DNA from 3 places in the Acidovorax temperans genome. Region 1 is predicted to be linked to each of the others. Evidence: riboswitches for the same ligand, from Rfam matches in the RefSeq annotation. Region 1 holds a riboswitch; each other region holds the start of a gene.

Region 1 (10,108 bases):
CTCACGCAGGTGTTTCTGGCGCTGCCTGCGGGGCGTTACGCAGACCGGCATGGCCTCAAGCGCCCCGTGGGCATTGCGGTGGTCATGGCGTGTGCGGGGGCAGGACTTTCGCTGATTTTTCCGGTGTTTTCGGTGATGTGCCTGTCGGCTCTGATGACGGGCGGTGCCACAGGCTTGGCCATCATTGCGCTGCAACGCCATGTGGGCCGCGCTGCGCATGACACCACCCAGCTGCGCCAGGTGTTCAGCTGGCTGGCCATTGGCCCGGCGGTGTCCAACTTCATCGGGCCATTTTTTGCGGGGCTGATGATTGACCACGCGGGCAGCACTGCGGGCAGCACCGAGGGGTACCGCGCCGCGTTTGCCTTACTGGCCGTGCTGCCTTTAGCCACCTGGTTCTGGGTGCGCCACACCGAAGAATTGCCGCCCGTGATCGCCGCTGCCGGCGGCCCGCCCCAGCGCTCGTGGGATCTGCTCAACGAGCCTGCGTTTCGCCGCCTCATCATCGTGAACTGGGTGCTCTCTTCCTGCTGGGATGTGCACACCTTTGTGGTGCCGCTCATCGGGCACGAACGGGGGCTGTCGGCCTCGGTCATCGGTTCCATCCTGGGTGCGTTCGCTGTGGCCGCGGCCGTGGTGCGGCTGCTGCTGCCGCTGGTGGCCAAGCATGTGCGTGAACACGCCGTGGTGGCGGGCGCCATGGTGGTCACGGCCGTGTTATTCGGGGTGTACCCGGTCTTGCCATCGGCCCTGGCGATGGGCTTGTGCTCGGTGCTGCTGGGCTTTGCGCTGGGCTCGGTGCAGCCCATGGTCATGAGCCTGCTACACCAGATCACGCCCGAGCATCGCCATGGCGAAGCCCTGGGCCTGCGGCTCATGGCCATCAACGCGTCCAGCGTGGTCATGCCCATGCTGTTCGGCACGGCAGGTGCCGTCATTGGGGTGGCGGGCGTGTTCTGGGTGGTGGGTGCCACTGTGGGGGCATGTGCACGCACCGCATGGCGCATGAATGTGGAGGAGGGCAGGGCGCATGGCAGGTAGTTGGCTCAGCGCTGGGGGCACGCCGGGCCTGGCGTGGGCGCTGGTGTGCGCGCTGGCGCTGGGCTTGGCCTTGCTGGTGGATTGGTACCTGGGCGAGCCACCGGTGCGCCTGCACCCTGTGGTGTGGATGGGGCGCTACCTGGGCTGGGCCGGGCCGCACATTGCGCCGCTGACCACGGCGGACCCCCCGCGCCACGCACAAAAACGCCGTTCTTTCTGGCTGGGCGCGCTGGCGTGGTGCACCGGGGCCGGTGCCACAGGCGCGTTGGCCTGGTGGCTGCAAAGCCAGTTGCAGCAAGCGCCCTGGTGGCTGGCGGCTCCCTTGCTGGCAGTGCTGCTCAAGCCCCTGCTGGCGTGGCGCATGCTGCGCGATGAAGTCTTGGCGGTGGAACGGGCGCTGGCCCGCTCGCTGCCCGAGGGGCGCGAACAACTGGCCCGCCTGGTCAGCCGCGACGTGAGCCAGCTCACCCCTGCCGAGGTGCGTGAATCGGCCATCGAATCGCTGGCCGAAAACCTCAACGATTCGGTGGTGGCGCCCGTGTTCTGGTTCGTGCTGCTGGGCCTGCCCGGTGCGGCCATCTACCGTTTTGCCAACACGGCCGATGCCATGTGGGGCTACCCCGGCAGTCGGGGCGCGCGCTACTGGCAATGGGCAGGCAAGTGGGCCGCACGGGCTGACGATGTGCTCTCGTGGCTGCCCGCGCGCATCACCGCGCTGCTGCTGGCCGCACTGCATGGCGGCTTGCCCGCCCGGGCGCTGGCCAAAGAGGCGCGCAAAACCCCATCGCCCAACAGCGGCTGGCCCATGGCCGCCATGGCCCTGGCGCTGGGTGTGCGGCTGGCCAAGCCGGGGGTGTACACCTTGCACCCGGGCGGGCATGCGCCGGGCCCGCTGCACACGCAGCGCGCTGCAGCTTATGGGGAAAAAGTGGTTCTGACGCTTATTCCATCAGCGCTGGCAGCTCTTGTTTTAATAGCGATGGCCGGAGGTTGAGGCATGCTGACCCTTCCATCCATCCCGCTGGGCGTGCATGGTGGCCCGGACGCGCTGGGCGTGCCGGTGCATGATTTTTCCACCAACAGCAATGCGTGCGGCCCATGCCCTGCCGTGCTGGATGCACTGCAGCAGGCCGATGCCACGCGCTACCCCGACCCCGCCTACACCGCCCTGCGCGCCGCGCTGGCCGCGCTGCATGGTGTGACGCCCGATCGCATCGTGGTGGCGGGTAGCGCGTCTGAGTTCATCCACCGTATCACCACCTGGGCACGGCTGCACGGCTGCACCCAGGTGCAGCTGCCGCCCCACAGCTACGGTGACTACGCCCAGGCGGCCCAGGCCCATGGGCTGGCGGTGTTGCGACGCAGTGCCAAGGCTCTGGTGGGCATGGAGGGTACGGACGCTGCCGCACCCGCCACCTTGCACTGGGCCTGCGAGCCCGCCAGCCCGCTGGGCACGGTGGACGGTGTGCTGTCTGCATGGCACGGCCCCACGCCGCCCGGCAGCGTGCGGGTGCTGGACTGTGCCTACCGCCCGCTGCGGCTCGCGGTCAACAGCACAGATCCGGCGCTACCTGCATCCGCGTGGCAACTGTGGTCGCCCAACAAATCCCTGGGCTTGACGGGCGTGCGTGCTGCCTACGCCGTGGCCCCTGCAGGCGCAGAGGGCACAGTGCTGGCGCTGCAAGGCCTGGCGGCATCCTGGCCCGTGGGCGCACATGGCGTGGCCTTGTTAGAGGTCTGGGCCACACCGGCCGTGCAGCAATGGGTGGCAGACTGCTTGCCTACCCTGCGCAGCTGGAAAGACCGGCAAATGGCCCTGTGTACCCAACTGGGCTGGTCCGTGGTGCCCGGCAGCCTGGCCAACTACTTTGTCGCCACCTTGCCCACAGCACAGTGCGCGGGTGACTCCAGCGCGCAAACAGCCAGCCTGCTGGCCGCGCTGCGCCAACATGGCATCAAGCTGCGCGACTGCACCTCGTTTGGCTTGCCTGGTGCCGTGCGCCTGGGTGTACTGCCGCCCGCGTCGCAGGATGCCTTGCGGACTGCGTGGCAGGCGATGCACGTTGGAGGCCCGTAGGCCGCACCTTTGGAACGAACATGAATGCACCGATGAACACTCCCGTGACTGCTCCGCCCGCCCATCCGCTGGCCCGCTGCGTGATGGTGCTGGGCACCACCAGCGGCGCCGGCAAAAGCTGGCTTACCACCGCGCTGTGCCGCTACTACAGCAACCTGGGCCTGAAGGTGGCGCCGTTCAAGGCGCAGAACATGAGCAACAACGCCCGCGTGGTAGCTGCCCCCACGCTTGCCACTGCGTCTGCTGCGCTGCCCCCCGAGGGGGCGCACCCCGCCTTGGGGCGGCCCGGCGGCGGGGTGGCAGGCATCGAAGGCGCCTGGGGCGAGATCGGCTCGGCGCAGTATTTCCAGGCCTTGGCTGCGCGCGCCGTGCCTGAAGTGCGCATGAACCCGCTCCTCCTCAAGCCCGAGGCCGACACGCGCAGCCAGGTGGTGCTGATGGGTCAGGTGAGCGCCGAGCTCACCGCGCTGCCCTGGCGCGGCCGCAGCCAACTGGTGTGGCCGCAGATTGCCGCCGCGCTTGATGCGCTGCGCGCCGAGAACGACGTGGTAGTGATCGAGGGCGCGGGTTCGCCCGCCGAGACCAACCTGCACGCCAGCGACATCGTGAACATGCGCGTGGCGCGCCACGCCGGTGCGCGCTGCCTGTTGGTCACCGACATCGACCGGGGCGGCGCTTTTGCCCACCTGTATGGCACCTGGGCGCTACTGCCCGAGGACGAGCGGGCGCTGATCCACGGCTTCGTGCTCAACAAGTTCCGGGGCGATGCCAGCCTGCTCGCGCCCGCGCCGCAGCACCTGCAGGAGCGCACCGGCGTGCCCACCGTGGCCACCATTCCCATGCAGTGGCACCACGGCCTGCCCGAGGAAGACGGTGTGTTTGATATGACCCCCACGCTCGGCACTGGCGTGTCCTCGCTGCCCCCCGAGGGGGCTCTCGCGGCTAGGGGCGGCCCGTCGCCGCTCAATCGACCGCACACCACGCCCGGCGCCGTGCACACCACCGTGGCCGTGGTGGCCTACCCGCGCATCAGCAACCTCGATGAATTCCAGCCGCTCAAAAACGTGCCCGGCCTGCGCCTGCAATGGGTGCGCAGCCCGGCCGATGTGGCAGGCCTGCGGCCAACGGACTGGATCGTGCTGCCCGGCTCCAAAGCCACCGCCGCCGACCTGGCCTGGCTGCGCGCGCAGGGGCTGGACCAGTCCATCGCTGCGCACGCGGGGCAGGGCGGCACCGTGCTGGGTGTGTGCGGCGGCCTGCAGATGCTGGGCGAGGCGCTGATCGACCCCGAGGGCATCGACGGCAACGCTCCCGGCCTGGGCCTGCTGCCCCTGGTCACCGTGTTCGAGCCTGCCAAGACCGTGCAGCGCACCAGCGCAGCCTTCGGGCAGCTCACGGGTGCCTGGGCGCCGCTCTCGGGCGTGGCTGCCTGCGGCTACGAAATCCACCACGGCCAGACCGCCCAGCACCCCGCCATGGCCGCCAAGGGTGATGTGGCGCGCGAGGTCATGCCCGGTATTGCCTGGCAGAACCCGGCGGGCAATGTGCTGGGCGTGTACCTGCACGGTTTGTTCGAGGACGCCGCCGTGCTGCACGCCCTGTTTGGCGCCCAGGCCCCCACGCTCGATACCGTGTTCGACGGCCTGGCCGATGGGGTGGCCCGGCACTTCGACCCGGGCGTGCTGGACGCGCTGATCGCGTAAGAAATACGCGGTTCACCGGCTGCTATCATCCCCGCCCTCAGGTGCCCAATGCGATGACGCAAAGGGAGAATCGGGAAGGCGGTGCAACTCCGCCGCGTGCCCAACGCTGTAAGGACGATGCCGCCCGCTGAATGCCACTGGTCGCCAAGGCCGGGAAGGTGCGGGGGCCAGATGACTCCAAGCCAGAAGACCGGCCTGAGCCATTTTTGGCGCTGCAAGGCCGGGCAGCGCTGCCACTATTCACGCACAGGGGACTGCCATGAATACCAGCGCAGTGGCGCAAGCCACGCCCAGCGCGCACGCCTTCACGCAACAAGCGCGCGACGCCATCTACCACGCCATCTTTTCACGCCGCGACGTGCGCGGGCAGTTTTTGCCCACGCCGGTGCCTGACGAGGTGCTCAGCCGCATCCTCACCGCCGCGCACCACGCGCCCTCGGTGGGCTTCATGCAGCCCTGGAACTTTCTCGTGGTGCGTTCGCCAGACACCAAGCGCCGCGTGCAGGGTGCCTTTGCCAAGGCCCACGCCGAGGCCGCCGGCATGTTCGAGGGCGACAAACGTTCCACGTACCAAAAGCTCAAGCTCGAAGGCATCATCGAGTCGCCCGTCGGCATCTGCATCACCTGCGACCGTGAGCGCACCGGCCCCGTGGTGGTGGGCCGCACCCACATGAAGACCATGGACCTGTACAGCAGTGTCTGCGCCGTGCAGAACCTGTGGCTGGCCGCGCGCGCCGAAGGGTTGGGTGTGGGCTGGGTCAGCATCTTCCACCAGGCCGACCTGCAAGAGGCGCTGGGTATTCCCAAGGGCATCACCCCCATTGCCTACCTGTGCGTGGGCTACGTGAGCCACTTCCACGCCAAGCCCGAGCTGGAAACCGCTGGCTGGCTGCCGCGCCTGCCCATCGAAGACCTGGTGTACTTCGACCAATGGGGCCAGCGCGACGACCAACAGCCGCTCATTGCGCACTTGCAGCGTGACCAGGCCGCCGCCCAGCGCGGGCGGGAAACCATCGCCTGACCTTGCCGCCGCGCCCTTGCTTGACGCGCAACGCCGTTGATTTGCGCGGGCCTGCGAGTGCGGGCCGCGCTTCCCTGTTGAAAGTTGAAAAGCCATGAATGCCCACCTGCCCCTGATTGCCGACATCGCCGACCCGCAACTCACCCAGGCCCTGCAACACAAGCTGGACCACAAGACCAAACCCCTCGGTTCGCTGGGCCGCCTGGAGCAGCTTGCGCTGCGCCTGGGCCAGATCCAGGGCACCGCATCCCCCCGGCTGGAGCAGCCGCAAATGGTCGTTTTCGCAGGCGACCACGGCCTGGCCGCGCGCGGCGTCTCGGCCTTTCCGAGCGACGTGACCTGGCAGATGGTGGAGAACTTCCTCGCCGGTGGCGCCGCCGTCAGCGTGCTGGCGCGCCAGCATGGCCTGGCCCTCACGGTGGTGGACTGCGGCGTGGCGCGCGACATTGCTCCGCGCGAAGCCGCCCCCGGCCAGCCGAGCCTGCTGCTGCGCAAGGTGGCCCCCGGCACGAATGACGCAAGCCAAGGCCCAGCCATGAGCACCGACCAATGCGTGCAGGCGCTGACCAACGGAATGGAACTGGTGCGCGACCTGCCGGGCAATGCGCTGCTGCTGGGTGAAATGGGCATTGGCAACACCTCGGTGGCCTCGCTGCTGCTGGCGCGCCTGTGCGGCCTCTCACTGGCCGAATGCACCGGCGCGGGCACCGGGCTGGACGCCGCAGGCATTGAACGCAAACGCGCCGTGCTGCAACAGGCGCTGGACGTGAATGCCGCCGCCACCACGCCGCTCGACGCGCTGGCAGCGCTCGGCGGCTACGAAGTCGCCACCATGGTGGGTGCCGTGCTGCAGGCCGCAGCTGAGCGCCGTGTGATCCTGGTGGACGGCTTCATCACCAGCGCCGCCGTGCTGGTTGCCAGCCGCCTGCAGCCCCATGTGCTGCAACGCTGTGTGTTTGCCCACCGCTCGGGCGAACGCGGCCACCAACTCATGCTGGCGCAGATGCAGGCCGAGCCGTTGCTCGACCTGGGCTTGCGCCTGGGCGAAGGCTCCGGCGCGGCGCTGGCCTGGCCCCTGCTGCCCTCGGCCTGCGCCATCCTGCGCGAGATGGCGAGCTTCGAAGCGGCAGGGGTGTCGGAGCAGACTGCGGCAGCATAAGAATCTGCCTTTGCGTTGCCACTACTGAGCAGCCGCAAAGTGTGCTGAATGCTATTAAAGTGATAGCTGCTAGCGCTTATCAGATAAGCGCTGCAGAGCTATTTGGTTTGAGTTTTGAGCAGCCCCGCTCAGGGGCCACTCCCATCGCGTGATGGGGCAGCCCGCCGCTGTCAGACAGGACTGACACCAGCGTAGGAACTCGTCCCGCTGATGCCTTGAGGATTGATACCTATCCTCACGGTTTTCAACAGGAGGAAGCATCATGCCGATCTGGTTCTGGGTTGTGGGCTTGCAGGCCATTGCGGTGGCTGCTGCTACAGTCATCCTGACGGCGGCCAGTCGGTTTTGATGCCCTGCGGCGTCTGCTGCTCTGCAGTCGCTCAGGCGCAGAGGGCTTCAGTGGCCGGGTTCCCCTGGCAGGCGCTGCTACCCAGCACCAGCACCAAGCAGCGTTGTCACGCTCTGGTCAGCCGATGGATCAGTTCAGCGTGTTGTGGGTAGCAGGCAAGAAGCTGCTTCGCTTGCGCCAATTCAAAGTCAGCAAAGTCAAAACCGGGTGCCACCGTGCAGCCCACCAGGGCAAAGTCGCCTTCGGCCAACTCTGCGCCAAACCAGCAGCCCGCAGGCACCACGGCCTGGAAGTGTTCGCCCGCAGCCAGGTTGGCGCCGAGTTTCCACTCCTGGTACGTGCCATCTGGAAAGATGCCGTGCACGCGCAGTGTGGAGCCTGCATAAAAGTGCCACACCTCGTCAGACTGAATGCGGTGCAGCGCCGAGATGTCGCCCGCCTCCAGCAAGAAGTAGATGGCGGTGGAAGCAGACCGGTCTCCGCCAAACCGCGCGGGCAGGGCTTGTGCGGCAAGCTTGTCGCTGGCGCGGTAGGTTTCCTTGAACCAGCCTCCTTCGGGATGGCGGGCCAGTGCCAGTTGTTCGATGAGCGTCTTTGCGGTGGTGCTGTGCATGGGCAGAAGGTTAATGCCTATGTCAGCCGGCTGCGAGGGTGGATGCAACGATTCAAGGGTGTTGCGACGAAATACCTTGATTCGTCTCTGGGTTGGTTCAGGTTGTTGGACCGATCAGACCCCAGGGGGGCTGCAGCCCGCACTGGTGCTGGAGGCGGCCATGGGAAATCAAAGTGTCAGTAGCATTCGCTAGAAGAGCCTCTTTAGCCTTCTAGCTCTCGTCGTTAAAGCGCAGGCCGCTATGAAATTAGTAGCATTTAAGGCAAAAAAAAACCGCCTTGGTGAGGCGGCTTGCGGGGCTGCTGCCGCAGGGGCAGCGGTGCCGATCGGTCAGTCCAGCGTTGCGCCAGAGGTCTTCACGCGTTCGCCCTGCACCTTGAGGTCGCGGGCCAGGAAGGCCTTGTATTCGGCGGGGGTGGAAGCCACGGCCACGTAGGAGTAGGCGTCCACGTTGGTCTTGCGGAACTCGGGGTCCATCAGGATGCGGCGCACGTCAGCGGCGATTTTTTCCACGATGGCGGCGGGCGTACCAGCAGGGGCGACGAGGCCGATGTTGAACACGGCGTCAATGTCCTTCACGCCAGCTTCCTTGAACGTAGGTACGTCAGGCAGCGCCAGGCTGCGTGCTTCTGATGAAACGGCCAGGGCCTTGAGCTTGCCTGACTTCACGTGCTGCTCGATCACCGACACGCCCAGCACGGCAGAGTCGATCTGGCCGGAGATGACTTCCGGAATCAGCGGTGCGGCGCCCTTGTAGGGCACGTGCACCATTTCCAGGCCTTCTTGCTTGGCGAACATCGCCAAGGGCAGGTGGACGATGCCGCCCGCGCCGGAGGAGCCATAAGTCAGTGGCGTGCCCTTGGCGTTTTTGGCCAGCTCGATGAACTCCTTCAAGGTGTTGGCCTTGGAGGCCTTGGGCACGAAGAACACCATGGGCACGCTGATGAGGCGCGAGATGGGGGTGAAGTCCTTCTCGGGGTTGTACGGCAGCTTCTTGTACAGGTGCGGGTTCATGGTGAGCGCGGCCTCGGTGGCGGCGAACAGTGTGTAGCCGTCAGCGGGGCTCTTGGCCACGAATTCCGCGCCGATGATTTCGTTGGCGCCGGTTTTGTTGACCACCAGCACCGACTGACCCCATTCCTTGCCCAGGCGGGTGGCCAGCATGCGAGCGAGGTTGTCCACCGGGCCGCCAGGGGCGTAAGGCACAACGATGCTCACAGGCTTTGAGGGGAAGGCAGGGGCTTGTGCGTGAGCCAAGGGCAGCGCGAGGATGGCGGCCAGCGACAGGGCCAGGTGGGCAAGGGTGCGTTTTTTCATGATGGGGGGAGAGAACAGAAAAGGAAATCGAAGGCTGCGGCTGGTGCACAGGCGCGCGGGCGCACCGCACCGGCACCCCGCTGTGGGGGTGCGTGGCGCAGGCGGCCCTGCCAGCAGCGGGGAGGGCGAATCAGTCGAGCTTGATGCCGCGTTCCTGGATCAGCTTGGTCCAGCGTTCGCTTTCGCGCGCCAGGTGCTGTGCCATTTCTTCGGGCGTGGAGCCCACGGGTTCGGCGCCGATGGTTTCAAAGCGCTTGACCACATCGGGGTCTTTCATGGCTTCGAGCAAGGCGGCGTTGACCTTGGCCACGATGTCCTTGGGCGTGGCGGCGGGCATGAACACGGCGAACCAGGGCGAGACTTCGTAGCCGGGCAGACCCGCTTCGGCCAGCGTGGGCACGTTGGGCAGCGACTTGGAACGCTTGGCAGTCGTCAGGCCCAGTGCGCGCAGCTTGCCCGATTCAATGTGCGGGCGCGCCGAGGTGATGCTGTCGAACATATAGTTGACCTGGCCGCCCAGCAGGTCGGACACGGCCGGGCCGCTTCCCTTGTAGGGCACATGCAGCATGTCCACCTGCGCCAGCGAGGTGAACACTTCGCCCGCCAGGTGGATGGAGGTGCCGTTGCCAGCCGAGGCGTAGGTGAGCTTACCGGGCGCCTTGCGCGCGGCGGCAATCACGTCCTTGGCGGTCTTTACGTCGGGCTGGGTCGCGTTTGTCACCAGCACGTTGGGCACCACGGCCAGCAGGCTCACCGGGGCAAAGTCCTTGATGGGGTCGTAACTCAGCTTGCCGTACAACGGCTTGTTGGTGGCCATGCCGATGGAGG
Region 2 (10,108 bases), 2.2 Mb from region 1:
CTCCAACTGCTGGCCGACTTCTCGCTGATCAACACCAAGACCTACGAGATCAAGGCGGCGTTCTCCGCCCAGGGTGAAGGCAACGACACCAAGATCCTGTCCACCCGTGGCGACATTGCTCCGCCCAATCGAGCCAAGGTCATCCGCGAGACGTCGCAAAGCCTCGCGCAAGACGTGTACCTGCAACTGGCCAACCAGCTCGGCTACACCGACGCGCACCTTTCGCGCGGTGTGCGTCCACCCCAGCCCATGGGGTACCCCGCTGGTGGTGGCCAGGCCCAGCCTGTGCCAGTGCCGCAGCAGCCTGAACAGGTGCTTATCCTCAAGTGATGGGCGGGGTAGGCCGGGTTGCACAACGTGGGCATGACCTGCGCTACTGAGGTGACCCAGCCCCACCGCCCCGGCGTTGCCCAGGCCAGCCTTGTGCTGGCCTTTTTTCTGGCTGCGCTCAGCCTGCAAGCCTGCTCGGTTCCGGGGCCTGGTGCGCCAGCCAGTGGCGCTGAACGCTTCTCTGCGCAGCGCTTGCCAGGGGCACACGGTGAGGCGCTGTGGGCCCTGCAGCGGGGCCCGCTGGTGCCACCCCTGCGCTACCGCGTGGTGGTCGTTCCTGGCTCGGGCTGCGCCGGTATGGGGCCCTTCGCTGATCGCTACTTTCGGGGCCTGTTGCACGCGCAGGTGACTGTGCTGCACAAGCCGGGCGTACACCCTGCAGATACCACGCCAGCGGCCGATTGCCCCGCGCGCTTTGTGCAGGCCGATCACCTTTCTGCATGGGCCAACCACGCGCGCGCCGCGCTGCAGCAGGTCACTGCTGTGCAAGGTCACAGCCATGCCGACGTGCCGTGGTTGCTGGTGGGTATTTCGGAAGGGGTGGAATTGCTGCCTTCCCTGGCAGCCAGCGCAGGCGCTGGGCTGGCGGGCCTGGTGATGATGGCCGGCAGTGGGCTGGACCCGCGCGATGCCGGCCAGATGCAGGCCGAGCGCCTCGGGCATGCAGCAGACTGGGCTGCGCTGGGCCGTGCCCAGGCCGGGCCTGGTGCGGACACGCAGGTGGTGCAGGGGCGCAGCCTGCGCTACTGGCGCGACCTGTGGCAATGGCCCGTGCAACAACCCTTGCTGCAGGGCCCATGGCCCGTGCTGCACGCCTGGGGTGATGCTGATGAAATGGTGCCCCCCGCCGCCTACCAACAATTTGCCCAGCGTGCCCAACACCGCAGCGCACCCTACTGCGCGCTGCGCCTGGCCGGTGCCAACCACGGCCTGCAGGCGGGTGAAGTGGATGGCTTGCAGCAGGTGTGGGCCGCTGTGGAGGGATGGGGACGAACACCCCAGCGCGGGCTGTGCGCCAGCGTGACCTTTCGTTGACCCGATTCTCACAGGCCCTATACTCGCCCCGTTGGTGCTCGTGCCGTTATTGCAACGGCACAGTTAAACGGGAATCAGGAGAGCGCGGCCCACCACGAGTCGCCCTTAACCTGAGCTGCCCCCGCAACGGTAAGCGAGAGAAGGCTGCATGCCTTCAGCCTGCTTCGCATGTCCACTGGGTTCTGACAGCCTGGGAAGGATTCGCAGGAACATCTCGCCAGCCCGGAGACCGGCCGACAAGCGGGTGAGCCACGTGCCCACCCATTTCACAGAACCTGCGGGGAGGCAGGGGTCTGGGTCAGTCCGGGTCGTTTTCATGTTGAATTTCCTTGTGCTGGCGATGGAGCCAGCGGCGCAGCATTTGGCGGGTCATGGTGCATCCATGGGCAGCTGGGGCTGGCGCCGGCCATGACGGTCGGTACCGTCTGGTTTGTGGGCGCGGGCCCGGGCGATCCGGAGCTCATCACCGTCAAGGGCCGCTCCCTGATTGAGCGGGCGGGAGCCATCCTGTTTGCCGGTTCGCTGGTCAACGAGGCCGTGACCCGCTGGGCACCGCCCGGCTGCACCATTGCCGACAGCAAGGACATGACGCTGGAGCAGATGGCCGCGTGGCTCATTGCCCAGGCGCAGCAGCACGCGGTAGTCATCCGCCTGCAGACGGGAGACCCTGCCTTGTATGGCGCGCTGATTGAAGTGGTGCAGCCGCTCGATGCCGCCGGGGTGCCCGTGCGGGTGGTGCCTGGCGTGTCCTCTGCCATGGCCTCGGCCGCTGCGGCGGTGGAGAGTTTCACGCTGCCCGAAGTCACGCAGAGCGTGATCTTCACTCGCGTGGAAGGCCGCACGCCCATGCCCGAAGGTGAGTCGCTGGCCGAGCTGGCGCGCCACCACTGCACGCTGTGCATCTTCCTGTCCATCACCCTGCTGCACAAGGTGCAGGAGCAACTGCGCGCCGCGGGCTGGGCCGATGACGCCCCCATGCTGGTGGTGCACAAGGCCAGCTGGCCGGGTGAGGAACTCATCATCCGCGGCACCTTGGCCGACATCCGCCAGCGCTGCCGCGACGCCAAGGTGGTCAGCCAGGCCATGGTGATTGCCAGCCCCAACCTGGGTGCGCGCCACTGGCCCACGCTTGCCAAGTCCAAGCTGTACGACGCCAGCTTCACCCACCGCTTTCGCAAGGCCAGTGTGCCTGCCACGCCCACGGAGACTTCCTGATGCAAACCCCAGCCACGCCCCTCGGTACACACCACGGCGCACGCCACGAAGACACCATCCTGCTCATCGGCCACGGCTCGCGCGAGCCCGAGGGCAACGACGAAATCCACCGCTTTGTGGCCCAGTGGCGTACGCGCCAGCCCGGCTGGAATATTGAGGTGTGCTTCATCGAATTTGCCGCCCCTAGCCTGCATGATGGCCTGCAGCAAGCCGGGCGTAACGCGCGCCGCGTGCTGGTGCTACCGCTCATCCTGAATGCGGCAGGCCACGTGAAGATGGAGATTCCCGAAGCCATCGAACACGCCCGCGAGCACTGCCCCGGCACTGAGTTTTTGTACGGCCCACACCTCACCGCATGCGACCCCATCCTGGATGTGCTGCGCCGCAACCTGCGCAAGTGCATGAGCGAGCTGGACATGCCCGACCCCACCACCACCGGTGTGGTGTTGCTGGGGCGTGGCTCGTCTGACCGCCAGGCCAATGGCGATGTTGCCAAGATGGCCCGCTGGCTGATGGAGGAGACGGACCACGAACTGGTGGACCTGGCCTTCACCGGCATCACCTGGCCGCGCCTGGAGCGCGCCGTGCAGCGGCAGGTGATGTTGGGCATGAAGCAGGTGGTGGTGTTGCCGTACTACCTGTTCACCGGCACGCTCATGCAGCGCATTGCCCGCCAGGTGGATCACCTGCGCCAGCAGTACCCGCAGGTGCGGTTTGCAGAGGCCTCGTACTTCGGGTTTGAAAAAGAAATCTTTGCCCTGCTGGAGCAGCGCGTGGCCGACCTGCGCGCGGGCGTGCCCGACGCCAAGCTGCCCTGCGATGGCTGCAAGTACCGCGAGATTGCCCACGACCTGGGCCATGGGCACAGCCACGAACACACGCATGCCCACGCACCGGCCACAGAGGCGGTGGTGCATGTGCACGGCCATGGGCCTGCGCATGATCACGAACATGCCCATGCTGCCCATGCTGCCCATCAACCCGTCCACGCAGAGGGGCAGCCTGCATGAGCACCATCAACACCGTCACCGAACAGCTCACGCGTGCGGGCCAGGCCATCGAGCACGATAGCTTTGCCATCATTGACGCAGAGGTCCAGGCGCACAGCTACACCGCAGAGCAGTGGCCCATCGTGCGCCGCATGATCCACGCGAATGCGGACTTCGATTTCAATGGTCTCACGGACTTTCACCCGCAGGCCGTGCACGCTGGCATCACCGCCATGCTGCGCGGCGGCACCCCGGTGGTGGCCGATGTGGAAATGATCTGCTCAGGCCTGTCCATTCCGCGCCTGGCGCACTTTGGCATGCACACCCACCAGTTCATCTCAGATGCGGACGTGGTGCTGCAGGCCCAGCAGCAAGACACCACCCGTGCCGTACAGGCCATGCGCAAAGCCCACCGCCTGGGCTTGCTGCAAGGGGCTATCGTCGGCATTGGCAACGCACCCACGGCGCTCATCGAGCTGGCCCGCCTGATTGCAGAGGAGGGCGTGCGCCCGGCACTGGTCGTGGGCATGCCAGTGGGTTTTGTGTCTGCCGCTGAATCCAAGGACCTGATTGCCGCGCAGAACGAAGTGCCCTGGATCGTGATCCGCGGCCGCAAGGGCGGATCCACGCTGGTGGTGGCTGCGTTGCACGCCTTGCTGGCCCTGGCGGAGTCGCGCCAGAAGGCGCTGGTGGCGCAGGCGACCACGCAGGCCGCACAGACTGCACCGTTGGCGCAAACGGGCCTGCACGCGTGAAGGCACTGCGGCCATGATGGAAAAAACCGTTCGCCGTGGCACCCGCACCGGCTTCACCACCGGGGCCTGCTCTGCGGCCGCTGCGCGTGCGGCCGTGTTGGGCCTGGTGCACGGCGCGGTGCCTGAGGTGGTGGATTGCCTGTTGCCCAACGGCGATACGGTGCGCTTTGCAGTGAACGACGGGCGCTGCGATGTGAGCACCCCCGATGCCACAGCCCCTGCCACCGCCCATGCCATGGTCATCAAGGACGCAGGCGATGACCCTGATTGCACCGACAAGGCCCACCTCACTGCCGATGTGCGTGTGCTGCCCGGCGAGGCCGGTGTGGTGCGCCTGTGTGGCGGCTTTGGTGTGGGCACCGTCACCATGGCCGGGTTGGGTCTGGAGGTGGGTGGCCCCGCCATCAACCCCGTGCCCCGCCGCAACATTGAAGACAACGTGCGCGGTGCAGGGGCACCGCTGCTGACCCATGCGGGGCTCGAAGTGACCATCTCCGTGCCCCAGGGCGTGGAGATGGCGCGCAAGACGCTCAACGCCCGTCTGGGCATTCTGGGCGGCATCTCCATCCTCGGCACCACCGGCATCGTCAAGCCGTATTCCACCTCGGCCTACCGCGCCAGCGTGGTGCAGGGCGTGCAGGTGGCGGCCACGTTGGGCCACGGTGTGGTGGTGCTCACCACCGGCGGGCGCACCGAACAGTTTGCGATGAAAGAGCGCGCTGGTCTGCCCCCCGCCTGCTTTGTGCAGATGGGCGACTTCTTGCGCTACGCGCTCGACGAAGCCGTGGCCCAGGGCCTCACTGAAGTCGTCATTGGCGGCATGGTGGGCAAGCTGACCAAAATCGCCCAGGGCGAAACCATCACCCACGCCAACCGTGCTGAGGTGGACACCGAACTACTCGCCCAACTGGCCGCCCGCATTGGCGCGCCGCCCGAGGTGTGCGCCGAGATTGCCTCCGCCGAAACCGCCCGCTTTGCCGCCGAGCGCATGCAGGCCCTGGGCCTGGCCACGGCCTTCCATGAAGCCCTGGCCCAGGCCGTGGTGCGCACCCTGATGGCCCCGGACCGCTACGGCGGCAAGTTCCGCCTGCAGGTGCTGGTGTGCGACTTTGACGGCCAGAAGATGGCCGAAGCCGATTCAACTCTTTTCCCACCGACATGACCGACCCTCAACCTTGCCGAGTGATCGGCGTGCTGGACGATGGCGCTGCCAGCCTGAGCCCTACCGCACTGGCCCTGCTGCGCCGTGCCGATGTGGTGGTGGGCGGCAGCCGCACGCTGGCCCTGCTGGACGACGACATCGCCCCCCACGCCCAGCGCCGTGATTTGACGGGCCAGCTCAGCGCCGTGCCCGGCTGGATTGCCGCCGCGCGGGAAGCGGGCCAAACCAGCGTGGTGTTGGCCACGGGCGACCCGCTGTGCCACGGCATTGCCAGCTACCTGGCATCGCGCCTGTGCATTGAGGCGGTGGAGGTGCTGCCCAATCTATCGACCGTGCAGCTCGCCTGTGCCCGCCTGGGCCTGGCCTGGCAGGATGCGCGCATTGTGTCCGTGCACAGCAAGGATGCGGGCGAATGGCATGTGGGGGCCGAGCCCGGCCACGGCCTGTATGCCCTGGCGCAAAGCCTGCGCCAGCACGACCGCCTGCTGGTGCTCACCAGCCCCGACAACACGCCGGACCGCATTGCCCGCCTGATGGTGGCCGAAGGCCTGGGCGACGACTTCCAGATGGCCGTGGCCGAGCGCCTGTGCACGCCCGACGAGCGTGTGGTGGCTGAGCTGTCACCGCACGACGCCGCGCAGCAGACCTTTGCCGACCCCAACGTGGTGGTGCTGGTGCGCAGCCAGGTGCGCCCCCAGCCCGTGCGCATGGGCCTGGCCGACAGCGCCTACCACCAGCGCCAGCCCGACAAAGGCCTCATTACCAAGCAAGAGGTGCGTGCCGTGTCGCTGGCCCGCATGCAACTGCGTGCCGACAGCCGCGTGTGGGACATTGGCGCGGGCAGCGGCTCGGTGGGGCTTGAAGCCGCGCGCCTGTGCCCGCAAGGCCATGTGTGGGCCATCGAGAAAAACGAGGCTGACTTCGCCATTGCAGGCCAGAACGCCCGCGCTTTTGGCGTGAGCAACCACACGCTGGTGCACGGCAAGGCCCCTGAGGGGCTGGATGCGTGGCCGGATCCAGACGCTGTTTTCATCGGCGGCTCAGGCGGCGAGCTGCAAGAGCTGATCGCCCTGTGCCTGCGCCGCCTGCGCACGGGCGGCTGGCTGGTGATGAACTTTGTCACGCTCGAAAACCTGGCCAGCGCCACCCAAGCGCTGCAAGCCCAAGGCGCGGTGTGGGATGTGCTGCAACTACAGGCCGCCCGCAGCAAGCCCATCCTGCACATGCACCGCATGGCGGCAGAAAACCCGGTGTGGATCGTGTGTGCGCAGCGCGGCGAGGGCAGTGCGACGCCAGCCGCGTCAGCCGTGCAAACCGCGCAAGGGGAGGGCGCATGAGCGAGACCATGCTTCAGAATACCTCTGCACTGGGCCGCCTCATCGGCGTCTCCCTCGGCCCCGGCGACCCTGGCCTCATCACCCGCGCAGCGTGGGCGCAGCTGCAGCGCACCGACGCCGTGTGGACCTACCCCGCGCGCAGCACCAAAACGCCCAGCTACGCGTTTGACATCGTGCACCGCGCCGGGCTCACACCGCCCGCGCAGCACCAGACGCTGCTCTTCCCCATGACGCACGACGGCGACAAGCTCGCCCGTGCCTGGATGCGCGCCGCCGAAACGGTGCTGCCCTGGCTGCTGGCGGGGCAGGACGTGCTGTTTCTGGTGGAGGGCGACGCCAGTACCTATGCCACCTTTGGCCACCTGGCCCGCACCGTGCAGGCGCTGGATGCGCGCATTGACGTGCCGGTGATTGCAGGCGTCAACGCCTTTACTGCCGCTTGTGCCGCCCGCGGTATGCCCCTGGCGGAGCAGGACGACACCATTGCCATCGTGCCCGCTGCCTACGGTGTGAGTGCGGTAGACCGTTTGCTCACCGACTTCGACACCCTGGTGCTCATGAAGGTCAAGCCGCTGATGGACGACCTGATCAACTGGCTGACCCTGCGCGAGCTGCTGCCCCACACCCAGTTCATCGAGCGCGTGGGTGCGCCCGACGAGCGCAGCGTGAACGGCTTGGACCTGCCCGCGCTGCGCGGCACCAAGGTCAGTTACCTCTCGCTCATGATCGTGAAGAACCCGCACCGTATACGGGGTGAGCGCATCAAGGGCTGCCTTAAAAAGACATCGCCTGCGCCGTTGCCTGCTGTGGATGGCAGCGGCCTCTCTGCCGAACAGGAAACCGTTGAATGACTGCATCCTCTGTATCACCCACCGTGGTGCTCTCTGCCCCCGTGAACCCTGAGCAGGAGGCCCGCGTCTGCATCGTCGCCATCACCCGCCACGGCGCGGCGCAGGCTGCCCAGCTGGCGCGTGACTTGCCCGAGGCCCACATCTGCACCGCCGCCAAGTTTGCGCAGGCGTTTGACGGCCTGCCCAACCCCGTGCGCGCCTACGAAGGTGCCCTGCGTGACGAGATGGCCCCGCTGTTTGCGGGCTACGACCAGTTGGTGTTTTTCGTCTCGCTCGGTGCTGTGGTACGCCTGATTGCACCGGTGCTGAAGTCCAAGGACGAAGACCCCGGCGTGACGGTGGTGGACGATGCGGGCCAGTTCGTCATCCCGGTGCTCTCCGGCCATGTGGGCGGCGCCAACGCCATGAGCGAGCGCATTGCCGACTTGCTGGGCGCGACGCCCGTGCTCACCACCGCATCCGATGTGGGCAAGACCATTCCCGTGGACATTCTGGGCCGCCACCTGGGCTGGCAGGTGCAGGCCCCCAAGATCAACATCACCCGCGTGTCGGCCCATGTGGTCAACGGCGAGCCCATTGCCCTGGTGCAAGAGGCGGGCAGCACCCGCTGGTGGACCCGGCCCACGCCGCTGCCCGCCAATGTGGAATGCCTCACCGCGTTTGCGCAGGTGCGGCCCGATCACCACAAGGCCGTGCTGTGGGTCACCCATGCTGATGTGCCCGACACCCTGTGGGCCGACTGGGCCGAGCGCCTGGTGGTGTACCGCCCGCCCGTGGGGCAGACTGCAGACGCCACCACGGCCTGAGCCATGTCTGCGGTAGCAAGCCAATCATCCGCGCCAGTGGCACCAGCCCTGGCCATCGGCCTGGGCTGTGACCGGGGCACGCCCCTGGCCACGGTGCAGCAATGCCTGCAGCAGGCACTGGCGCTGGCTGGCGGCACGCTGGCCGATGTGGCGGTGCTGGCGAGCATCGAAGCCAAGGCCGACGAAGCCGCTTTTTTGCAACTGGCCCAGCAGCACGGCTGGCCCTTGCGGTGGTACAGCGCCGCACAACTGGCGGCGGTGCCTGTGCCCAACCCCTCGGCTACTGTGCAGCGCTACATGGGCACCCCCTCGGTGAGCGAGGCCGCTGCCCTGCTGGCTGCACAGGCCGATCTGAGCGCCCTGGTGGTGGAAAAGCACAAATTCCGCGGGCCCGATGGCAAGAACGCCACCGTGTCCATCGCCCGCATGGCCGCTGCGCCCTCCACCCCTTTTTCACCCCTGTCCGTTTCTTGAAAGGAAACCTCCCATGCACATCGAAATCGGCATCATCTCCCCCGAAAAGCTGGCCTACGCAGGCGTCGCGGCCAAGGCCCTTTTGGGCACCCATGCCCTGGGCCTGCTCAAAAGCCCCACCGCCTGGCTGCGCACGGCGCTGGCAGCGTTCTTCTTCAGCGTGCTGATGCAGGCATGGTACCTGCCCGTGGGCCCGTCGGAGCTGCACCTGGTGGGCGCCATGCCGGTGTACCTGCTGTTCGGCTTCATCCCCACGCTGTTTGGCTTTGGCCTGGGCCTGCTGGCGCAAGCCCTGGTGTTTGAGCCGCAGGACATGGCCCACCTGGCCGTCAACTTCCTGAGCCTGGCCGTGCCGCTGGTCACCGTGCACCACACCCTGGGCAAGAAGATGCAAGGCATCAGCGTGGCCAATGTGCTCAAGCTCGACGCCGTGTACTACGCAGGCGTGACCCTGATGGTGGGCTTCTGGCTGTCCATCAGCAACGATGCCGCCCCGGTGGCTGACTGGGCTCTGTTTGCGGCCTCGTACACCAGCCTGGTCGCTGTGGAGCCACTGCTGACCATCGGCCTGGTGGCCCTGGCGGGCCGTCTGCGTGGCAGCCGCGTGGGTCAACGCCTGCTCGCCGCCTGCATTGACGAAGGCCTGCTGCGCCGCGCAGCGCCTGCAGTGGCGTCTGCTTGATCTGCACAAGGGCTGACCCCATGACCGCAGGAAAAATCATGCTCGTGGGCATCGGCCCCGGCAGCACCGAGCACATGACGGCGCGCGCCCGCGCCGCCATTGCCGAGGCCGACACCATCATCGGCTACGTCACCTACATCAAGCTGGTGGCTGACCTCATCGAGGGCAAGGAGATCATCCGCAAGTCCATGACCGAAGAGCTGGATCGCGCCATCGAGGCGCTGGAGCGCGCCCGCCAGGGCAAGAAGGTGGCGCTCATCTCTTCGGGCGATGCAGGCGTGTACGGCATGGCCGGGCCTACGTTTGAAGTGCTGTTCCAGGCCGGGTGGACACCGCCCGCCGTGGACGAGAACGGCGTGCCCGAAGCAGGCGGCATTGTGGTGGAAGTGGTGCCCGGCGCCTCGGCCCTCAACAGCTGCGCGGCCCTGGTGGGCGCGCCGCTCACGCACGACTTTTGTGCCATCTCGCTGTC
Region 3 (10,108 bases), 470 kb from region 1:
GTCCCACACGATACGGGCGGCCAAGGGGTCGTCGGCCAGGCGCAGCACGCTGTCAAAACCCGTGCTGCCCACGCTGGCGCCCAGCCCCGCCAGCAGCACAGAGAGCACGATCAAGCCCAGCAACAGCAAGGCTGCGCGCTGGCGCGCCGTGGCAATGCCGGCGTGGGCTGCGGCGCGGCGCGCGGCTGAGGGCATGGCAGATTCGCTCATGGCCGGGCCGCCACGGGCCTGGGCTGGCGGGCCATCTTGTCGTTGATGCACTGGGCCATCAGCCGGGCGGCCTCGGCCATGCGGGGGCCGGGGCGCACCACGGTGTCCGAATCGTCCGGCCCAAACACGCACAGGCGCTGCTCACGCACGGCCTTGATGGTGTCCCACCCTGGGTACGGCACCATGTTCTGCATACTACGGTTGCCCATCATGATGAGGTCGGGGTTGGCGCGCACCACAAACTCGGGGTTCAGGCGCGGAAAGGGCCCGAGCGATGCGGGCACGATGTTCTTCACGCCCAGGCGCGTGAGCGTCTCGCCAATGAACGACGACTCGCCCGCGCCGTAGGGGCCACGGCTCACTTCAAAGTACACGCGGGTGTTGCGGGCCTCGGGCGCCAGGCTCTGGGCGGCGGCAGACACAGCAGCGTCGATCACGCGCCACACCTTGCGCGCGGCATCGTCGGGCTGGCCGAGCAGGCGGGCCATGGTGGCCAGCACACGCTGCACGTCGGCATGGGTTTTGGGCTCCAGCGTGACGACCTTCACACCCAGCGCCTCCAGCCGCTCGCCTGCGCGGGATGAGACGGACATCACCACCACGTCGGGCCGCAGGGCCACGATGGCCTCGATGTTGGGGTCCAGCCCACCGCCCACCTTGGGCAGCTTCTGCACGCTGGCAGGGTAATTGGAATAACGGTCCACGCCCACCAGGCGGTGACACTGGTCCAGCGCACAGACGGTTTCGGTCAGCGATGGCAGCAGGCTGACGATGCGCTGCGGCGCCTGTGGCAAAGCCACGGTGCGGCCCCGGTCGTCTGTGACGCGCACGCCCGTGGCAATGGGCGACGCATTCGCCGCAGCGCCCTGCGCGCGCGCCAGCGACACCATCAGCACCATCAGCACCAGCAACAACAGCACGATGGCCAGCACCATCAAAATGCGGCGCACGGGGGTGGGTTTCATCGCAAGGGTTCTTTCAAGGTCAGCGGCAAACCGGCCGCCATCAGCGTGACGCGTTCGCACGCCTGCGCCACTTGCTGGTTGAGCACGCCCAGCGCATCGACAAAGGCGCGCACTTCGCGGCCCATGGGAATGACGCCCAGGCCAATCTCATTGCCCACCAGCACCACAGGGCCTGGGGCTTGCTCAATCGCTATCAAAAAGTGAGCTGCTTGCGCTTTCCAGTCAAGCGCCAGAGCCTGTTTTTGCTTCAAATCCAGATCCTCATCACCTGCAGGCATGAGCCAGTTGGTCAGCCACAGCGTGAGGCAATCCACCACCACCAGCGTGTGCGCGGTGCTGTGCGTTGCCAGGGCAGCCGCCAGGTCGCGGGGTTCTTCCAGCGTCTGCAGGCCGGGCACGCGCTCGGCCCGGTCGCGCTGGTGGCGGGCAATGCGCTCGCGCATCTCGCCATCCCACGGCTGGGCAGTGGCGATAAGCAGCGCGTTGTGCGCGGGCGATTGGGCCAGCCAGTCACGCGCCAGCAGCTCGGCGCGGCGAGACTTGCCGCTTTTTTGGCCGCCGAGGATCAGCTCAGAGCGGCTGACTTGCATGGCGTGGCTCACGCAGCCACTCCACCCAGCAGCCGCGCCACCGCCACCGGATTGGAGGGAAACCAGGCGTGGAAATAACTGGCGTGGATGCTGCCCAGACGGTACAGCGCCTCGCCCGCATCGGCGGCCACGGGCTCATCGGGCCGCGAGGTGCGCGACACCACGGGCGCGTCGCTTTGCGCGGTGGAATAGTGGAAGGTGTGCCCACGCAGCGTGTGCCCATCCACCACCAGTTGCTGCGGGCCCAGCGCGGCCAGGCGCTTGTGCACCGTGACATGGCCGGGCAGCAGGCCCCACACAGGGTGCTGGGTGCCGTCCGTCAACGTGATGGATTCGAACAGTGCCATCATGCCGCCGCACTCGGCCCACAGGGGTTTGCGCTGCAGCACATGGGCCATCAGGCTGGCCTTCATGCCGGCATTGGCTGCGATGCGTTCGGTGTGCAGCTCGGGATAGCCGCCGGGCAGCCACACGGCGTCGCATTCGGGCAAGGCGGCGTCATCCAGCGGCGAGAAGAACACCACGCGCGCGCCCAGCTGCTCCAGCGTTTGCAAATTGGCGGCGTAGGTAAAGCAGAACGCAGCATCGCGCCCCACGGCCACGGTGCGGCCCGCAAGCAAGGCGGGGACGGGGCTGGTGTCGTCAGGCGCGGGGAAGTCCACCGCCCAGCGCTGCAGGTCTTGCGGGGTCATCTGGCCCAGCGGGGTGGCGGCCAGTGCGTCGGCGGCGGCGTGCAGCCGCTGGGCGCTGTCGGCCAGCTCGTGCGCGGCCACCAGGCCCAGGTGGCGCTCGGGCAGCAAGGCGGCGCCCTGTTTGCTGGCGGCGGGGGCATCGCCATGGCTCACGCGCATCAGCGCGCCCATCCAGTCGGCGCTGTCACGCAGGCCATCGCGCAGCATCTGCGCATGCCGCTCGCTGCCCACGCGGTTGGCCAGCACACCCGCCCAGGGCATGCCGGGGCGGTAGTGCTGCAGGCCAAAGGCCAGCGCGCCAAAAGTGCCCGCCATGGCCGATGCATCGACCACCGCCAGCACCGGCACGCCAAAGTGCTGTGCCAGGTCGGCCGCGCTGGGGGTGCCGTCAAACAGGCCCATCACGCCTTCGATGAGGATGAGGTCGTTGCTTTGCGCCGCAGCATGCAGGCGCTGGCGGCAGTCGGCCTCGCCGTTCATCCACAGGTCCAGCTGGTGCACAGGCTGGCCACTGGCCAACTGGTGCCAGTGCGGGTCCAGAAAGTCTGGCCCGCACTTGAACACCTGCACACGCAGGCCCCGGCGCGTATGCAAGCGCGCCAGCGCCGCCGTCACCGTGGTCTTGCCCTGCCCCGAGGCCGGGGCAGCAATCAGCAAGGCGGGGCAGCGGGCAGCGGCCTGCAACGGAACTGCGGGTGTCACTGCGGCGCCCACTTCAGGCCCACAAACAGCGTGCGGCCCGCGGTGGCATAGTTGCGGGCCAGCTGGTAGTCCTTGTCGGTCAGGTTGTCCACTCGGGCCAGCAGGGTGTAATCACGCGCAATGCGGGTGCTGGCGTACAGGTTGACCAGGGTGTAGCCGCCCAGCACGTTGGTGTTGGCCACCGTGTCAAAGCGGCGGCCCGAGGCCTGCACTTCGGCCCCCAGAGTCCAGCCAGCCACCACGGTATCGGCCCCGAAGGTGCCGTGGTGCTTGGCGCGGCGGGCCAGTTGCTTGCCGGTATCGAGGTCACGCGGGCGCTGCACATCAAGCGAGCCGTGCAATTGCATGGGGCCAATGCGGTGCGAAGCTGCGAAGGTCACGCCTTTGTATTCGGCGCGGGCTGTGTTGGCATAGCAGCCAAACGTGGAGGCACAAGGCCCTGCCCCGGCGAACGAAATCAGGTCACGCACCCGGTTGCGAAACGCCACCACCGAGAAGCTGCTGCTGCCCTGGGCATAGCGCAAGCCCAGTTCGGCGTTGCGCGCCGTCTCAGGGCTCAGAGAAGCCACGCCGTACTGGCTGAAGCGCTGGTACAGCGTGGGCGCACGGAAGGCCGTGCCCACCGATGCCGTAGCGCGCCACTGGGGCGTGATGGCGTAGCCATAGGCCACGCTGCCGGTGCCCTTGCCACCAAACTCGCTGTCTTCGTCGTGGCGCACGTTGACCTGCACCGTGTGCCCACCGGCGTTATAGCCATAGCCCAGCGCCACACCGTTTTGCGAGCGGTCGCGGTCGATGGGGTTGTTCTCCAGGTGGTCTTCGCGGCGCTCCAGCGCGGCTGTGACCAAGTGCGCACCTTCGCGCCATTCGTTCTGGAACAGGTAGCCGCGCAGGCGCGTGTCCGACAGGTAGACCGAGGGCTTGGTTTCGTATTCGTCGCGCGAATCGGTCACGCTGAACTTGGTTTTGTAGGCGCTGCTCCACTGTGCCTGCCAATTGAGGCCCAGCGCATGCATGGTGCGCAGGGCGCGGTCATCCTTGCCCAGGCCACTGTCGTAGCCGCTGTTGGTGTCGCCCACCATCAGCGTGCCTTCGAGGCGGTGCACGCTGTTGAGCTGCACGCCCACGCGGGCATTGCCGGCGGTATTGCGGTAGCCATCCTTGTCAGGGTTCTGGCCAGCGATGGGGCGGGCGTTGAAGCCATCGCTCTCGTCACGCAGCAGGCCCAGTGCGTAGTCCACGGTGCCACTGGCACCGCTGACACCAGCTTCGAGCTTGGTGGTGCCCCGGTTGCCTACGCCCACGGAGACAAACGGCGCAAAGCCCTTTTCTCCGCGCTTGGTAAAGATCTGGATCACGCCGCCCAGGGCGTCGGAGCCGTACACCGCGCCTGCCGGGCCGCGCAGCACTTCGATGCGGTCAATCAGTCCGAGCGGAATGGATTCCCACGCGGCGCCGCCGGTGGACTGCGAGTCCATCCGCACACCATCGATGTACACGGCGGTAAAACGTGATTCGGCACCACGCAAAAAGAGGCTGGTGGTCGTGCCAGGGCCGCCATTGCGGGACATTTCCACCCCGGGAAGACGGGCCAGCAAATCACCCAGGCCTGTGGCGCCACTGCGTTCAATGCTGTCGCGGTCCACGATGGACACATCGGCCACCAGGTCGGACAAAGGCTGCTGCGTGCGGGTGGCAGCGACGACGGTTTCAGACAAGGCGGGCGCGCGCTGGTTCTGCGCCAGCAGCGCGGAATCCGCCATGCTGACCTGGGCCTGGGCCGTGAAAGCGCACAGCCCGGCACAGGCCAAAGCCAGCGGACGGGGACGCAAGAACGACAACGCCTGGGTGCGGGCGCGCGGTGTGAAGTACTTCATGGTGGGAACGCAATCAACAAAATAACCCGTGCCGGCCTCCCCGCCAGCGTCTGGGTGATACGGCTGCGCAGCGTCTTTCATCAACGCTGGCAACCACCGTGTTGGCCGGTATCCGGGCTGGCAGAGCACCCTCCAATGCCTTCCCAGGGCTTGTTCAAGGCTCCCAGTGGCGTGTGAATGGAGAGGGGATCGGGCGATCCGTCTGCTGACCGTTGCGGGGGCAGCGCAGGTGAGGCTTGCCACGGCGGTGGGGTTACCTTTCTGCTTCCCGTTGAACTGCAGTCTGTGAACCAGCCTGCGAGCACCAACCGTCGGATTTTAGAACCTTGCGGCACCCCGTCCCAAAAAGACAACCCTACAATTGCGATCTCTATGGCTGAACCCTCCACCACCGACCAGATCGCCGAGCGTGTCGAGCGCCTGCTCTTGCGCCACGCCGAGTTGCAACGCACCAATGCCTTGTTGGCAGATCAGGTCAGCGCCCTGACGCAGGAACGCGACTCCCTGAAATCGCGCCTGAACGCGGCTCGCGCCCGGATTGACGCACTGCTCGAGCGGCTGCCTGCCAACGCCCCTGCCACCCCTGTCCACAAGGACGCCGAATGAAGCAAATCGAGGTCCAAATCCTGCAGCAAAGCTACCTGCTGGCCTGCCCAGACGGACAGGAATCACGTTTGCTGGACGCCGTGGAACGGGTGGACACGGCCATGACCCGAATCCGCGATGCAGGCAAGGTGCGTGCACGCGAGCGCATTGCTGTGTTGGCGGCGTTGAACCTGGCTTTTGAAGTGGCCGACCGTGATGCCGCCGCAGCCCAGGCAGCCGCGCAACCTGCGCCCGCCGGTGCACCCATTTCTGCAGTCGCTCCAACTGAAGAAGATACATTGCGCCTGCAGAGCTTGCTAAGTCGGCTGGACCAAGCCCTCGGGCAGGACGGACAGTTGTTGTAACTCCCTTCCAGCTGGGTGAGGCCATCGCTACGCGGTGCCCCCCCGCGCCACCCTCACAGGGGTCATGCCCCATGGGCTTGAAGATGGGCACGCACCAGCGACCTGATCCGAACGCCCGCCACGGTACTGGCCTATCCGCCTGCAGGGCGATAGCCAAGCGCCTACAATGCAAGGGTCTGCGGTGCTGCCGGGCTTTATATTTCCTTGAACCAATGCTCACTGAGCACGGGCTTGGTACATCGCCTGATGAGCGTGATCGTCTCGCGTCAGATGAACCCAACGTTAGGCTGCCCTCGCCCACCTGAACCCCCGGTTCAGGATGCCGGTCCGGTGGCATTCGCAGACACCTTCTTCATGGCTGGCGGCCCCACCCACCAACTCAGGTGGGGCCTCTACGCCCTCCTCAACGCCCCTCCTGTGATTCTTCGATGCTGGATCCCCTACTGATTGTTGAGCTGGGTTTATTGGGTTTGTGCACCGGCTTTCTCGCAGGGCTTTTGGGCATTGGTGGCGGCATGCTGCTGGTGCCCTTTCTGACCTACCTGCTGGACGCAAGGCAGGTGGCACCGGACCTGGCCGTCAAGATGGCCATTGCCACATCGATGGCCACCATCGTGTTCACCTCTGTATCCAGCGTGCGCGCCCACCACAAGCGTGGAGCCGTGCGTTGGGACATCGTCACCAAACTGGCTCCAGGCATTGTGCTGGGCGGTTTTGTGGCCAGCCTCGGTGTGTTCGCACTGCTCAAAGGCAGCTTCCTCGCTGTTTTCTTTGGCTTGTTTGTGAGTTTCTCAGCCGTACAGATGTTTCTGGACAAGAAGCCTGCTCCCACACGCCAAATGCCTGGAACCGCAGGCCAACTGGGCGCTGGTGGCTTCATCGGCTTTCTGTCTGGGCTGGTCGGTGCGGGGGGTGGCTTTGTCAGCGTGCCCTTCATGACATGGTGCAACGTGCCCATCCACAAGGCGGTTGCCACAAGTGCTGCCCTGGGTTTTCCCATCGCGCTGGCCAACGTGGTGGGCTATGTGATCAGCGGCCAGTCGGTTACCTCGTTGCCTGCAGGTTCTTTGGGCTACGTGTGGCTACCTGCTCTGGGCGTCATTGCCACCTGCAGCGTGCTCACGGCCCCTCTGGGAGCCAAGGCTGCGCATAACCTTCCGGTCAAAAAGCTCAAACGGGTGTTTGCCAGCCTGCTCTTCGGCTTGGCCGCCTACATGTTCTGGAAGGGCGCCTTCGCGTCCTGATGCGTCATCCACCGCGCGGGCTCTGACTACATTGGTGGGCTCGCTGCGATCGATGCGCAGCAATCCAGGGCGCAGCGCCGGGGAACTGATCAACCCTGAATCCGCTGCTGGACCAGCTCAGGGTTGAGCAGCAGTTCACCCAAGTCCTCGGGTGTAAGGCCCGGGGCACACAAAAAACCCTGGAATTGGTCGCAGCCCATTTGCTGTAGCAGCTCTTTTTGGGCCAACGTTTCCACCCCCTCGGCCACCACCTCTATGCGCAGTGCGTGCCCCATGCTGATGACGGCCCCCACGATGGCACGGTCGCCCTCATCTTCGGGCAAACCACGCACGAAGGACTGATCCACCTTGAGCTTCTGGATGGGCAGCTTCTTGAGGTAGCCCAGATTGGAGTACCCCGTCCCGAAGTCATCAATGGCCAGGCGCACGCCCAGGTCGCCCAGCACTCTCAGACGCTGCTCTGTCTCATGCGCATCCTGGAGCAGGATGCTTTCCGTCAACTCCAATTCCAGCCAATGAGCCGGGAGCTGGTACGTGGCCAGCAACGCAGTCAGCCGATCGATAAAGTCAGGCTGCCTGAACTCTAGTGCCGAAACGTTGACCGACACCACCATGGGGTGCCCCAACTCCACCCATCTGGCGCACTGACGGATGGCCTGCTCCATGACCCAGGCGCCCAAAGCAACAATGTAGCCACACTCCTCCGCCAAAGGAATGAACACTGCAGGAGACACCGCACCAAGATCCGGATCCCGCCACCGAAGCAAGGCTTCGGCACCCGTGATGCGACCTGTCTCCAGATTGACCTGAGGCTGGTAATGCACAGCCATGCGATCCAATCCCAATGCCTGCCGCATGGAATGCTCCAGCTTCATGCGAGATAGCAAGTTGGCATTCATTTGGGGTTGGTAAAAGCCATAGCTCCCGCGCCCACGGTCCTTGATACGGTACATGGCCGTATCTGCCTGCTTGATCAGATCGTCCAGTGACACGCCATCGTGCGGGTACAACGCAATACCGATGCTGCACTGAATGGAGAAGCCCATGTCATCCAGCGTGAACGGCCGCAGCATCTCATCCAGAATGCGCCGCGAAACGCCCTCAGCGACCGTGGCATTTCCTCCATGCAGGTAGATCACGAACTCATCTCCACCCAGCCGACAGAGCATGTCGGTCTGGCGCAGGCAGGTTTGCAGTCGCTCCGCCACCAGCTGAAGAACCCGGTCACCAAAGGGATGCCCCAGCGAATCGTTGATGATCTTGAAACGATCGAGATCCAAAAACAACACGGCGAAGCCACCAGACTGCTCCTGCGCATCCGCAATCGCGGTTTCCACACGCTGTGACAGCAACAATCGGTTGGGCAATCCCGTGAGGACATCGGTGTAGGCGAGCTCCTTGATCCGCTTTTGTGCGTTGTGCTGGGCAGTCAGATCGCGCATGAAGCCAATGCTCTGCATGAGCTTCCCACCATCGTCGTACACGACGACCCAGGAAAGCTGCACCGCACAAGGCGGCAAGCCGACCCGCGGCAGCCAAAGCTCCCCCTCCCAGAAACCCGATGTTTCCCATCCCGCTTTCACGTCAGTCATCCAGCGGGCTGGGCTTTCTAGCTCAAAGAGCGAGACTGCGGGCTGGCCCACGTGCAACTCTGTTGCCGAGCCAATCAGCTTCAGGCAACCAGGATTCATGCGCAGGATGCGGTGCTGGCTGTCTGCGATGAAAATGGCGTCGAGACTGGATTCGAACACCCGGGCAGCCAGACGCAGATGGGCCTGCGTTTCCGCCTGACGCGTAACGTCACGGAATGAATACACCCTGCCCACTGGAAGACCATGACTGAACTGCGGTACCGAGCGGCGCTCCAGCACGGTGCCTTCGGTCAGTTCAAGGATGTCCGAGCTCTCCTGCATCGGATCAGCAGCAATCTCCCGCAACCGCTCGGAATACAGCTCTGCCTCACGCACCTGTTTTGCCATGTGCGCAAAAACTGCCGAATCGTCACGTCGCGTGAGCAGTTCCGCAGGGATGCGCCAGATGTTGACCAACCGCTGGTTGAAAGCTCGAATGCTGCCATCCATGGCGCACACCAGCATGCCATCTGCTGCGGAGTCCAGGGTTGCCCTTAATTCCGATAGCAAAGTCTCCAGCTCTCGCTCGGTAGAACGTTGAGCCGTCAGATCAATCATGGTCAGGAGGAGAGCCCCTCCCCCATTTGGGAGGGTCACTCCGCGTACGCTTCGCTCCACAGGCACAAGGGCACCGCTGGCATGCAACACGCTGGTCTCTGAATGAATGCCTTCTGCCAGGGCCTGCACCGGCTGAGACCAAAACACAAAGTCTTGTGGAGTGGCTGCCAAGCCTTGAACGGGCGTGTTTACCAATTCGTGGACGGGCTTACCCACCAGCTCGGCCACAGCGTGGTTGGCGGCAAGAATGAGCAGAGAGGCTTCATCTACCAGGCAAACCGCTTCCAGCATCGCGTCCAGCCAGGACTGCGGCAAGGAATAAGTCACGACGCCTGGGCCTCTGAGTCAGGAGCGTCGGAGTTCACGGCACGCTCAAAGAAATAGCAGATGCGCTTGCGTGGAGACAGATAGTCCAGCGCATCACGGGGCAACTGCGATGGCTTCAAGCTACGACGAATACCCAGCTCAGGGACGGACTCCAGGTCCAAGATCGGGGCCTCGTCTTTGGGAACGCGCGAGTCATGCACGATCACCCGAGGGCGCAGGGGGCGCGAGGAATTGACCGAGGCCACGATGGCATAACGGTCATTCACCAATTGCACGATGGAGCCGGGGGGATAGACCCCCATCATGCGGATGAAAGCGCCGAGCACTACAGAATCGAAACGTGCCTTGTGCTGCGCAAAGAT

Evidence for each region. Region 1 has a riboswitch for cobalamin ahead of bluB (5,6-dimethylbenzimidazole synthase). Riboswitches for the same ligand answer to the same signal wherever they lie in the genome.
Region 2: another riboswitch for cobalamin. It lies ahead of cobM (precorrin-4 C(11)-methyltransferase); the one in region 1 lies ahead of bluB (5,6-dimethylbenzimidazole synthase).
Region 3: another riboswitch for cobalamin. It lies ahead of PQV96_RS08280 (TonB-dependent receptor domain-containing protein); the one in region 1 lies ahead of bluB (5,6-dimethylbenzimidazole synthase).

What each region holds. Positions count from the first base shown of each region.
Region 1 covers NZ_CP117193.1:2,209,612-2,219,719, reverse strand. The annotation lists gene PQV96_RS10520 (MFS transporter) at 1-1,041, shown strand, start outside; gene cbiB (adenosylcobinamide-phosphate synthase CbiB) at 1,031-2,035, shown strand; gene PQV96_RS10510 (aminotransferase class I/II-fold pyridoxal phosphate-dependent enzyme) at 2,039-3,118, shown strand; gene PQV96_RS10505 (cobyric acid synthase) at 3,202-4,821, shown strand; cobalamin riboswitch at 4,844-5,034, shown strand; gene bluB (5,6-dimethylbenzimidazole synthase) at 5,081-5,842, shown strand; gene cobT (nicotinate-nucleotide--dimethylbenzimidazole phosphoribosyltransferase) at 5,937-7,001, shown strand; gene PQV96_RS10490 (cupin domain-containing protein) at 7,457-7,963, opposite strand; partial or broken gene PQV96_RS10485 (IS1595-like element ISAte2 family transposase) at 7,952-8,156, shown strand; gene PQV96_RS10480 (Bug family tripartite tricarboxylate transporter substrate binding protein) at 8,294-9,280, opposite strand; gene PQV96_RS10475 (tripartite tricarboxylate transporter substrate binding protein) at 9,411-10,108, opposite strand, start outside.
Region 2 covers NZ_CP117193.1:4,418,156-4,428,263, reverse strand. The annotation lists gene PQV96_RS20775 (hypothetical protein) at 1-330, shown strand, start outside; gene PQV96_RS20770 (alpha/beta hydrolase) at 382-1,365, shown strand; cobalamin riboswitch at 1,381-1,617, shown strand; gene cobM (precorrin-4 C(11)-methyltransferase) at 1,774-2,580, shown strand; gene PQV96_RS20760 (sirohydrochlorin chelatase) at 2,580-3,590, shown strand; gene PQV96_RS20755 (precorrin-8X methylmutase) at 3,587-4,324, shown strand; gene PQV96_RS20750 (cobalt-precorrin-5B (C(1))-methyltransferase) at 4,338-5,486, shown strand; gene cbiE (precorrin-6y C5,15-methyltransferase (decarboxylating) subunit CbiE) at 5,483-6,823, shown strand; gene cobI (precorrin-2 C(20)-methyltransferase) at 6,832-7,674, shown strand; gene PQV96_RS20735 (cobalamin biosynthesis central domain-containing protein) at 7,671-8,480, shown strand; gene PQV96_RS20730 (cobalamin biosynthesis protein) at 8,484-8,954, shown strand; gene PQV96_RS20725 (energy-coupling factor ABC transporter permease) at 8,968-9,636, shown strand; gene cobJ (precorrin-3B C(17)-methyltransferase) at 9,657-10,108, shown strand, end outside.
Region 3 covers NZ_CP117193.1:1,738,882-1,748,989, reverse strand. The annotation lists gene PQV96_RS08300 (FecCD family ABC transporter permease) at 1-195, opposite strand, end outside; gene PQV96_RS08295 (ABC transporter substrate-binding protein) at 207-1,175, opposite strand; gene cobU (bifunctional adenosylcobinamide kinase/adenosylcobinamide-phosphate guanylyltransferase) at 1,172-1,765, opposite strand; gene PQV96_RS08285 (cobyrinic acid a,c-diamide synthase CobB) at 1,774-3,159, opposite strand; gene PQV96_RS08280 (TonB-dependent receptor domain-containing protein) at 3,156-5,036, opposite strand; cobalamin riboswitch at 5,123-5,358, opposite strand; gene PQV96_RS08275 (hypothetical protein) at 5,409-5,642, shown strand; gene PQV96_RS08270 (cell division protein ZapA) at 5,639-5,986, shown strand; RNA gene ssrS (6S RNA) at 6,157-6,336, shown strand; gene PQV96_RS08265 (sulfite exporter TauE/SafE family protein) at 6,415-7,230, shown strand; gene PQV96_RS08260 (sensor domain-containing protein) at 7,320-9,710, opposite strand; gene PQV96_RS08255 (cyclic di-GMP phosphodiesterase) at 9,743-10,108, opposite strand, start outside.